4 regions of the Duganella kummerowiae genome follow, and region 1 is predicted to be linked to each of the others. Evidence: predicted binding sites of a transcription regulator. Region 1 holds the regulator's gene; each other region holds the start of a gene.
The links. Region 1 encodes LexA, which represses DNA repair genes until DNA is damaged. Its sites were predicted from a motif close to ACTGTATNNNNATACAGT; they were not measured.
Positions count from the first base shown of each region.

Region 2: the regulator LexA is predicted to act here: its motif matches at 1,117-1,134, upstream of dinB (DNA polymerase IV).
Region 3: the regulator LexA is predicted to act here: its motif matches at 1,187-1,204, upstream of ACLB1G_RS20815 (PA0069 family radical SAM protein).
Region 4: the regulator LexA is predicted to act here: its motif matches at 1,368-1,385, upstream of ACLB1G_RS26660 (VRR-NUC domain-containing protein).

Region 1 is NZ_JBKFEH010000010.1:395,917-398,114, forward strand. It holds gene ACLB1G_RS15420 (cystathionine gamma-synthase family protein) at 1-362, shown strand, start outside; gene lexA (transcriptional repressor LexA) at 435-1,076, opposite strand; gene rpsF (30S ribosomal protein S6) at 1,313-1,699, shown strand; gene priB (primosomal replication protein N) at 1,717-2,037, shown strand; gene rpsR (30S ribosomal protein S18) at 2,039-2,198, shown strand, end outside.
Region 2 is NZ_JBKFEH010000008.1:558,478-560,675, reverse strand. It holds gene ACLB1G_RS10320 (methyl-accepting chemotaxis protein) at 1-777, opposite strand, end outside; gene dinB (DNA polymerase IV) at 1,162-2,198, shown strand, end outside.
Region 3 is NZ_JBKFEH010000015.1:253,955-256,152, reverse strand. It holds gene ACLB1G_RS20815 (PA0069 family radical SAM protein) at 1-1,119, opposite strand, end outside; gene ACLB1G_RS20810 (DUF2760 domain-containing protein) at 1,369-1,977, shown strand; gene ACLB1G_RS20805 (Hsp70 family protein) at 1,974-2,198, shown strand, end outside.
Region 4 is NZ_JBKFEH010000024.1:184,648-186,845, reverse strand. It holds gene ACLB1G_RS26675 (GGDEF domain-containing protein) at 1-412, shown strand, start outside; gene ACLB1G_RS26670 (hypothetical protein) at 409-603, shown strand; gene ACLB1G_RS26665 (phasin family protein) at 700-1,272, shown strand; gene ACLB1G_RS26660 (VRR-NUC domain-containing protein) at 1,400-2,198, shown strand, end outside.

The DNA.
Region 1 (2,198 bases):
CGCGCCTGCTGGAATCGGATGAGCGCGTGGCGGCCGTGTACTACCCGGGCCTGCCCTCGCACCCGCAGCACGGCATCGCCACCGAGCTGTTCCTGAGCTATGGTTCGCTGCTGAGCTTTGAGCTGAAGGAGGGCATAGACTGCTTCGACTTCCTGAACCGCCTCAAGCTGGCAATCCCGGCCTCCAACCTGGGCGACACCCGCACCCTGATCATCCCGGTGGCGCATACCATCTTCTACGAGATGGGCCCGGAACGGCGCGCCTCCATGGGCATAGCCGAATCGCTGATACGGGTCTCGGTCGGCATCGAGGATACCGAGGACTTGCTGGGCGACTTCAGCTGCGCCCTTGAAGGATGTTAAGAAAAAAAGGGATCTCCCAATCAGCCTGAACGCGCTCAAGATCGCGCTCAGCGCGGATTGAGAGCCCCTTTTTTAATGCCAAGTACGCAGCAAGCCGACCGCCAGGCCTTCCAGCGCGAACTCGTCGGCTTCCGGATCGACCTGTATCACCTTGAAGTCGGGATTCTCGGGCAGCAGCTCGACCAGGCCGCCGGTCTTGCGGTAGCGCTTGACTGTCACTTCGCTGCCGATGCGCGCCACCACGATCTGGCCATTCTTGGCGGTGTCCACCTTTTTCACGGCCAGCAGGTCGCCGTCCATGATGCCGACGTCGCGCATGGATTCGCCGCGCACCTTGAGCAGGTAGTCCGGCCTGGCCGAGAACAGGTTGGGATCGACCGCGTAGCTGGTCTCCAGGTTTTCCTGCGCCAGGATGGGCGAGCCGGCCGCCACCCGGCCGATCAGCGGCAGCGACATCATGGCGTTGGGCGGCGGCATGCGCGACGGGGCCGGCTCGGCGTGCGCGCCGAGCAGGCGGATGCCGCGCGAGGTGCCGGCCGCGATTTCGATGGCGCCCTTGCGCGCCAGCGCCTGCAGGTGCTCCTCGGCCGCGTTGGCGGACTTGAAGCCCAGCTCGTTGGCGATTTCGGCGCGGGTCGGCGGGAAGCCGGTGTTGTCGATGGCGTCCTTGATCAGGTTGAGAATTTGTTCTTGCCGTGCGGTGAGCTTGATCATGGGAGCGGGGCCCTCTGGCCTGTGGATATAAACAGTCTGTATTTTTGTACAGTGCGAGAGGGAATGCAAGGGGATTTCTTGTTTTGGACGAAATATTTTCATGCGCGCCGCCCGGCGCGCCCCGGGCGGCTGCTTGTTTTGGGGGCAAAACAGTGCTATAGTCGCGGGCTTACCTCTTCCCACACCTGTCTTGACGCCAGGGTGGGCTATTTCTTCAAGTCCTTAAGGGAGTTTACATGCGTCACTACGAAATCGTTTTTATCGTCCATCCGGACCAGAGCGAGCAAGTGCCCGCCATGATCGAACGCTACAAAGCTAGCGTCACCAGCCGCGGTGGCAACGTGCACCGCGTCGAAGACTGGGGCCGCCGCCAAATGGCTTACTCGATCCAGAAGCTGGCCAAGGCACACTACATCTGCATGAACATCGAATGCGACAACGAGACCCTGGTCGAGCTGGAAACCGCATTCAAATTCAATGATGCCGTGCTGCGTCACCTGACCGTGAAAATGAAGAAAGCGGAAACCGCTCCTTCGCCGATGATGAAGTCGGTGCAACGCGAAGATGCAGCGAAATCCCACCGCGCTGAAGCCGCCGCTGCTCCCGCAGCCGCTGCCGCTTAATTTGCTGGGAACCTGAGCTGAACCAGCTCCAGATCATCGCCTTGATCGCCGAGCGGGATACCCTGCGGTACACCCCGGCCGGCATGCCGATCGTGAACGCTGTCCTGCAGCACCGGTCGCAGCAAATCGAGGCCGGCATCGCCCGGCTCAGCGAGTTCGAAGTGTCCGCGATAGCCGCGGGCGAGATTGCGAACCGCTTCGGGCAGGCGTCTCTGGGAGGGCTGTATCAGTTCAGCGGTTTTCTGAACAAGAAAAACCGCAACAGCAAAAGCCTGGTATTTCACATCATTGATTTCAGTGCTGTCGCAGACAGCGCCCATTTAGATACAGGAGCCTAAAATGGCATTCGGTAAAAAGTTCGACAAAAACAAGCTCAAGCTGAAAGAAAAGCGCAAGCAACAAAACCCTCTGTTCAAGCGCAAGAAGTTCTGCCGCTTCACCGCCGCCGGCGTGGAACAAGTGGACTACAAAGACGTGGACACCCTGAAGGACTTCATCC
Region 2 (2,198 bases), on a different contig from region 1:
CACCTGTCCGAACTCGGCTTGTTGCGGCGGCAAGCGGTAGGTCAGGTCGCCGTCGCCGCTGCGCAAGTCTTCCGTGGCGCGCAAGATCGCCCGTAGCGGTACCAGCACCGTGCGCGCCAGCAGTATCGCCAGCAAGACCGACAGTGCCACCGCGAGCGCGCCGCCACCTATCAGCGTGGCATTGGTGGAAGCCTGCAGGGATGCCGCATGCCTGGCGCGCTCGGTGAGCAGCGACTGTTCCGCATCCGCCAGCTGCTTCAGCGTGTCGCGCATCTGGTCCATCAGCGATTTGCCTTTGGCGCTTTGCTCGAACACGATCAGCGCCTCCATCTTGCTGCTGTCGGCGTTGGCGGCGTGGCGCAGCGCGATTGCCGGTTCGGCGGCGGTGGTGCGCCATTGCTGTTCCAGCTGCTCGAGCGCTTTCAGGCGGGCTTGCTGCTTGTCGTTGTCTGCGGTCAGCGACTTGACCTTGGCCAGGTTCTTCTGGAACGAGGCCTTGCCGGCGTTGTAAGGTTCCAGGGACGCGGTCGCGCCGGTCAGCGCAAAGCCACGTTCACCCGTCTCCATGTTGATCAGGCCCTCGAGTATTTCCTGGCTGGTGCCCAGCACTTCGTAGGTATGCACGTTCCAGCCATTGGCCTGGTTGAGTTTTGAGAAGTTGCTGTAGGCCACTGTGAGCAACACCAGCATGATGGCGACGATGGAACCGAAGCCCAGATACAGGCGTGTGCCGATGCCGAAATGTGATGTGGCCGCAGGAGTCGTGGGTGATTGCATGGTGTTGTTCCGCCTTATGAATGTGGTGACGATGAAGCGGCGGAGGTTGGGCCAGCAATGTGAATTCGTTCGCCGGCGACGGCACGACGTCGTGGTGCCGCTGGGCGCATATCTGTAACAAGTCTGTAACAGCGTCATTCCAAAATCAATACAAATATTGATCATGGGATACAAAAAAATGGTCAGGAAAATAAAAACTCACACATTCTCACTCTGCCGCCACGCATTCTCGGCTGTGCGCATTTGCAACACTTCGCGCTGCCGCAGGCGGGACGCACTGGCGTACCGGCCGGCGGGAGGCTCGCGGCCGGGCTTGCGGCGCCAGCCGTTTGCGGCGATACTGTATGGAATCACAGTGAAATTCACGTAAAATCCCAGCCCGCCATGTTTGACGACCACCGGCGCATCGCCCACCTCGACATGGATGCGTTCTACGCTTCCGTGGAGCTGCTGCAGTACCCTGAGCTACGCGGGCAGGCGGTGGTGATCGGCGGCCGCCATGCGGAACCGGTGGTGAACGCGGACGGCAGCCGCACTTTCGCCCGCCTGCGCGACTATGCCGGGCGCGGCGTGATCACCACCGCCACCTACGAGGCGCGTGCGCTGGGCGTGGGCTCGGCCATGGGCCTGATGAAGGCCGCCAGGCTGGCGCCGGACGCCGTCCTGCTGCCGGTCAATTTCGACGCCTACCGCCATTATTCGCGCCTGTTCAAGCAGGCCGTGGCCAGCATCGCACCGGAATTCGAGGACCGCGGCATCGATGAAATCTACATCGACCTCACCCACGTGGAGGGAGAAACGGAGGAACTGGGACGGCGCATCAAGCAGGCCGTGCGCGACGCCACCGGCCTGAGCTGCTCGATAGGCATCACCCCGAACAAGCTGCTGTCCAAGATCTGCTCCGACTTGCAGAAGCCGGACGGCCTGACCATCCTCGGCTACCAGGACATCCCCGACCGCATCTGGCCGCTGCCGGTGCGCAAGGTGAACGGCATCGGCCCCAAGGCCACGGAAAAGCTGGCCGGCCTGGGCATCCACACCATAGGCCAGCTGGCCGAGGCCGATCCGGCCCTGCTGCAGCAGCATTTCGGCCTGCACTATGCGGCCTGGCTGGCCGAGGCCGCGCATGGCGTGGACAGCCGCGCCGTGGCCAACCGCACCGAGACCAAGTCCATCAGCCGCGAAACCACCTTCGAGCGCGACCTGCACGCGCGCCAGGACCGCGACACCCTGTCCGGCATCCTGACCTCGCTGTGCAGCCGGCTTGCCGAGGATATCCGGCGCAAGGGCTATGTCAGCCGCACCATCAGCATCAAGCTGCGCTACGACGACTTCCAGATCGTCAGCCGCAACGTGACCCTGCCGCAGCCGGTGGCGGACGCCGCCGCCATCCTGCAGGCCGCGCGCGAATGCCTGAAACG
Region 3 (2,198 bases), on a different contig from region 1:
CAGGTCCAGTTGCCCTGCTCCGCCGGGGCGGGACTTGGCGCTGGCGGCGGGAATGATGGGCGGCCGGCGGAACTGGCTGGTGTCCATGGCGTGGAAGCGGCTGCTGTGGCTGAGGTTCAGGCCCAGCCTTGCGGTGGCGATCTTGAAGCGCTGCCTGATCATGTCCGCCCACACGCCCTCGCCCGACATGCGGGTGGCGAAGTTGCTGTCGTAGTCCTTGCCGCCGCGCATTTCGCGCACCCGGTTCATCACGCGCTCGGCGCGTTCCGGGAAGTGCGCTTCCAGCCATTGCCTGAACAGGGGCGCCACTTCCCACGGCAGCCGCAGCACCGTGTAGTGGGCGCTCACCGCGCCGGCATCCCTGACCGCCTCCAGCAGCCGTTCCAGGTCCGGCTCGGTCACGAAGGGGATGACGGGCGCGATGCTGACGGCCACCGGTATCCCGGCCTCGGTCATGGTGCGTATTACCCGCAAGCGCCGCGCCGGGGCCGCCGCGCGCGGCTCCAGGGTGCGCGAAATGGCCGGGTCCAGCGTGGTCAGGGTGACGGCCACGCCGGCCAGGCGCCGGGCCGCCATGGGCGCCAGGATGTCGATATCGCGCTCGATCAGCGAAGACTTGGTGATCAGCCCGACCGGATGCGCGCATTCCTGCAGCACTTCCAATACCCGGCGCGTCAGGCGCAGCTCGCGTTCGCAGGGCTGGTAAGCGTCCGTGTTCACCCCCAGCGCAATCGATTCCGGCACATAGGACGGCTTGGCCAGCTCGCGCCGCAGCAGTTCGGGCGCGTTGACCTTGGCGTAGATGCGGGTCTCGAAATCCATGCCGGGTGACAGGCCCAGGTAGCTGTGCGTGGGACGCGCGTAGCAATAGATGCATCCATGCTCGCAGCCACGGTAGGGATTGAGCGAGACGCCGAAGGGAAGGTCTGGCGAGGCGTTGCGGCTGAGTATGGTCTTGGCGTACTCGTCCGTTACCTGGGTTTTCAGGGCCGGGGCCTCGTCTTCCTCGCGCTCCCAGCCGTCGTCGACTTCCTCGCGGCCGTTCACCTCGAAGCGCCCCTGCAGGTTGGAGACGGCGCCGCGCCCCTTGCGCGCCTGCAGCGGCTTGAGCGGCAACATGGTCTGTTCCACACCCGGTTCCAGATTGTTTTCATCCACTGCCATCGCCGCCGTCCTCGACACCAATACTGTACATGCATACAGCATTCTATGCCGCCCTTGCGGCGCTTTCAAGGTAAAACTGCGTCGAACTGGTATCATGCGCACAAATCTCCGGGCCCTGCGCCCTCTTTCCACAGATAACCGGCCAGGACGCCCGCCTTCCATGCGGGGCGGCGTCCCGGCTTGTACCCGTTCAGTGAGCATGAAATGAACAACCAAAACAATTCGAACCAAACGCCGCCATCCTTCTTCAGCCGGATTTCCATCGCCATCGGCGCCTTTTTCCGCGCCCTGTCCGACGCCGAGTACGCCGGCCGCCTGGCCGGTATCGACGACCTGCCGGCGCCGGCTGCCGCGCCGGTAGCGCCGCCTGCACCTGCACCTGCACCTGCACGTGCCCCCGCCCCGGCTCCCGCTCCGGCCCCGCTGCGCATCGCCACGCCAGACGCCGCCCTGCAGCTGCTCAACCTGTTCCAGCGCGAAGCCCGCCTGATCGACTTCACCCAGGAAAACCTGGCCGCCTATTCCGACGCCGACATCGGCGCCGCCGCCCGCGTGGTGCACGAGGGTTGCGCCAAGGTGCTGCGCGAACACTTCACCATCGCACCGGTGCGCGCCGAGGCCGAAGGCAGCCGCGTGGTGCTGGAGGAAGGCTTCGACGCCGCCGCCGTGCGCCTGACCGGCAACGTGGTCGGCAAGGCGCCTTTCCGCGGCACCCTGAGCCACCGCGGCTGGCGCTCGTCCAGCGTGCGCCTGCCCAAGCTGGCCGAGGCCCACGACGCCTCCATCCTGGCCCCGGCGGAGGTGGAACTGTGAGCGATCCGCGCTACGCCATCGGCATCGATCTGGGCACCACGCACAGCGCCCTGTCCTATGTGGACCTGGGCGCCAGCGATGGCGAGAAAACCACCCAGGGCGTGCTGGCCATCCCCCAGCTGACCGCGCCCGGCACGGTGGAAGACCTGCCGCTGCTGCCCTCCTTCCTGTACCTGCCGCACCCGGACGAACTGGCGGCCGGCGACTTGAGCCTGCCGTGG
Region 4 (2,198 bases), on a different contig from region 1:
GGTCAACGACAGCCACGGCCACCATGGCGGCGACGCCGTGCTGCAAGCCTATGCCGCGATGCTGCTGTCCACGACACGCGACAACATCGACAGCGTGGTGCGCTACGGCGGTGAAGAATTCCTGCTGATATTGCCGGAAACCGACCTGGATGGCGGTGTCCAGCTGGCCGAGCGCCTGCGCCAGCTGTGCGCCGATACCCCCACCCTGCACAACGGCCGCCAGATCGCCATCACGGCCAGCTTCGGGGTGGCCAGCGCCGACTTCAGCGCCCCCGGTCCCGGCCCGGCGCCGGAAGCCATGGTGGCGGCGGCCGACACCCTGTTGTACCAGGCCAAGCGCAGCGGCCGGAATCGGGTATGCTCACGCCAGCTGGAAACGGATACTATTGAGCGGACCGGAGGCAGATCGTGAAAAAACTAGCCATCATGAGCCTGGCGCTGTGCTGCGTGATGGCGGCCGCCAAGCCGGCGCCCTGGCACAAGTGGCGCAGCAAGATAGACAACACCCTGGCCTGTTCGCAATATACGCTGGGTCCCGGATGGGCGTGGGACAGCGGTCCGTATCAAGATAGCCGTTGCGAAAAGCCGGTGCATGCTAAATAATGGTGCCACAAAAATAAGGCGCCCCAGCCAGCACACATAGTCCAGAAGTAGTTGAAGGAAGCCCCGCCGCATCCCCATCACACATCAGGAGACCATATGTTCACCAATCCCGAGCAATTCGCCACCGCCACCAAAGCCCTGTTCGAATTCCAGCTGGACACCTTCAACACCCTTACCAGCAAGGCCGTACAAGGACTGGAGCAGGTGGTCGCGCTCAACATGGCCACCGCCAAGTCCAACCTGCAGCAGGGGCTGGACACTGGCAAGGAGCTGAGCCAGGCGTCCGATCCGCGCGCCGCCGTCTCGCTGGCGGCCGCCAAGCTGCAGCCCGGCGTGGCCGGCGCCGTGGCCTACAACCAGCAGCTGACCCAGATCATCGGCGAAATCCGCGAGGAATTCACGCGCGCGGCGGACGTCCACCTGGCCGAAGCCAAGAACAACCTGAGCGCACTGATACACGACGTCACCAAGAATGTGCGTCCCGGTTCCGAAAACGCGGTGCAGATCGTCAAGACCGCCATCGACAACGCCTTCAGCGGCTATGAACAGGTAACCAAGGCCACCAAGCAGGCAGTCAAGGCAGTGGAAGACCAGATCGCCCAGGCCACCGCCCTGGTCGAGCAAAAAGCCAAGGCCGAGGCCGAGGCCGAGAAAGCCGCAGCCGCCTGACCCCGTTCCCACCATCACGCCGGGCGCCGCGATTCGCGGCGCTTTTTGTTTGCAATTGGCAGGCAGCGCTGGGCAAGCGGGCGCGGACGCGATACACTGTACAAAAATACAGTTGGCGCAGTCCTGCATGAACCGAGTCCTCGACAATCCGTTTTATTACCTTGATAACTTCCAGTTGGTGCTGGGCTGGATCGCCGAGCGCTATGACGACCTCCTGGACGCCGAGGAGCGCGCCTTCCTGTCCGCCTTCCCCACCCTGCCGCAGCCGGCTCGGGCCCTGTTCGTGCGCATGGCCATGCGCAAGGGCACCCTGTTTCGCGCCAGCAAGTTGCAGTACCCGGAAATCGGCGACGCGCATCAGGCAGCGCGGCCGCTGGCTGCCCTGGGCCTGATCGAGGACGATCCCGCCATCAGCCTGGAGCAGCTGTTCGACCTGTTGCAGAAGCCGGAAATCAGCCGCGTGTTCCAGTTCCCGGCGCAGCTAAGATCGCTGCGCAAGGCCGAGCAGCTGGAGGCCTTGCGCGCCGGCCGCGAGGGCGGACAGCGCTTTTCGGCCTGGTGGAAAGACGCCGGCGACCATGTCTACCAGGTCACGGCCCAGCCCCTGTGCGACCGTTTGCGCCTCATCTTCTTCGGCAACTACCACCAGGACTGGACCGAGTTCGTGCTGTCCGACCTCGGCATCTACCAGTACGAGAAAGTGGAATTCTCCCCGGCCGCGCGCGGCTTCCGCACCCGGCGCGACATAGACGACTACCTGGCCCTGTACGCCTGCCGGGAGCACTTTGAAGAAGGCGTCCCGGTGGCCGAGTTGCTGCCCGGCCTGCCCGATTGCGACCCGGGCAACGAATGGATGCGCAGCCGGCGCGACAAGCTGCTGTTCCAGTTTGCCCAGCACCTGGAAAAGCTGCAAGACTGGCCGGCCG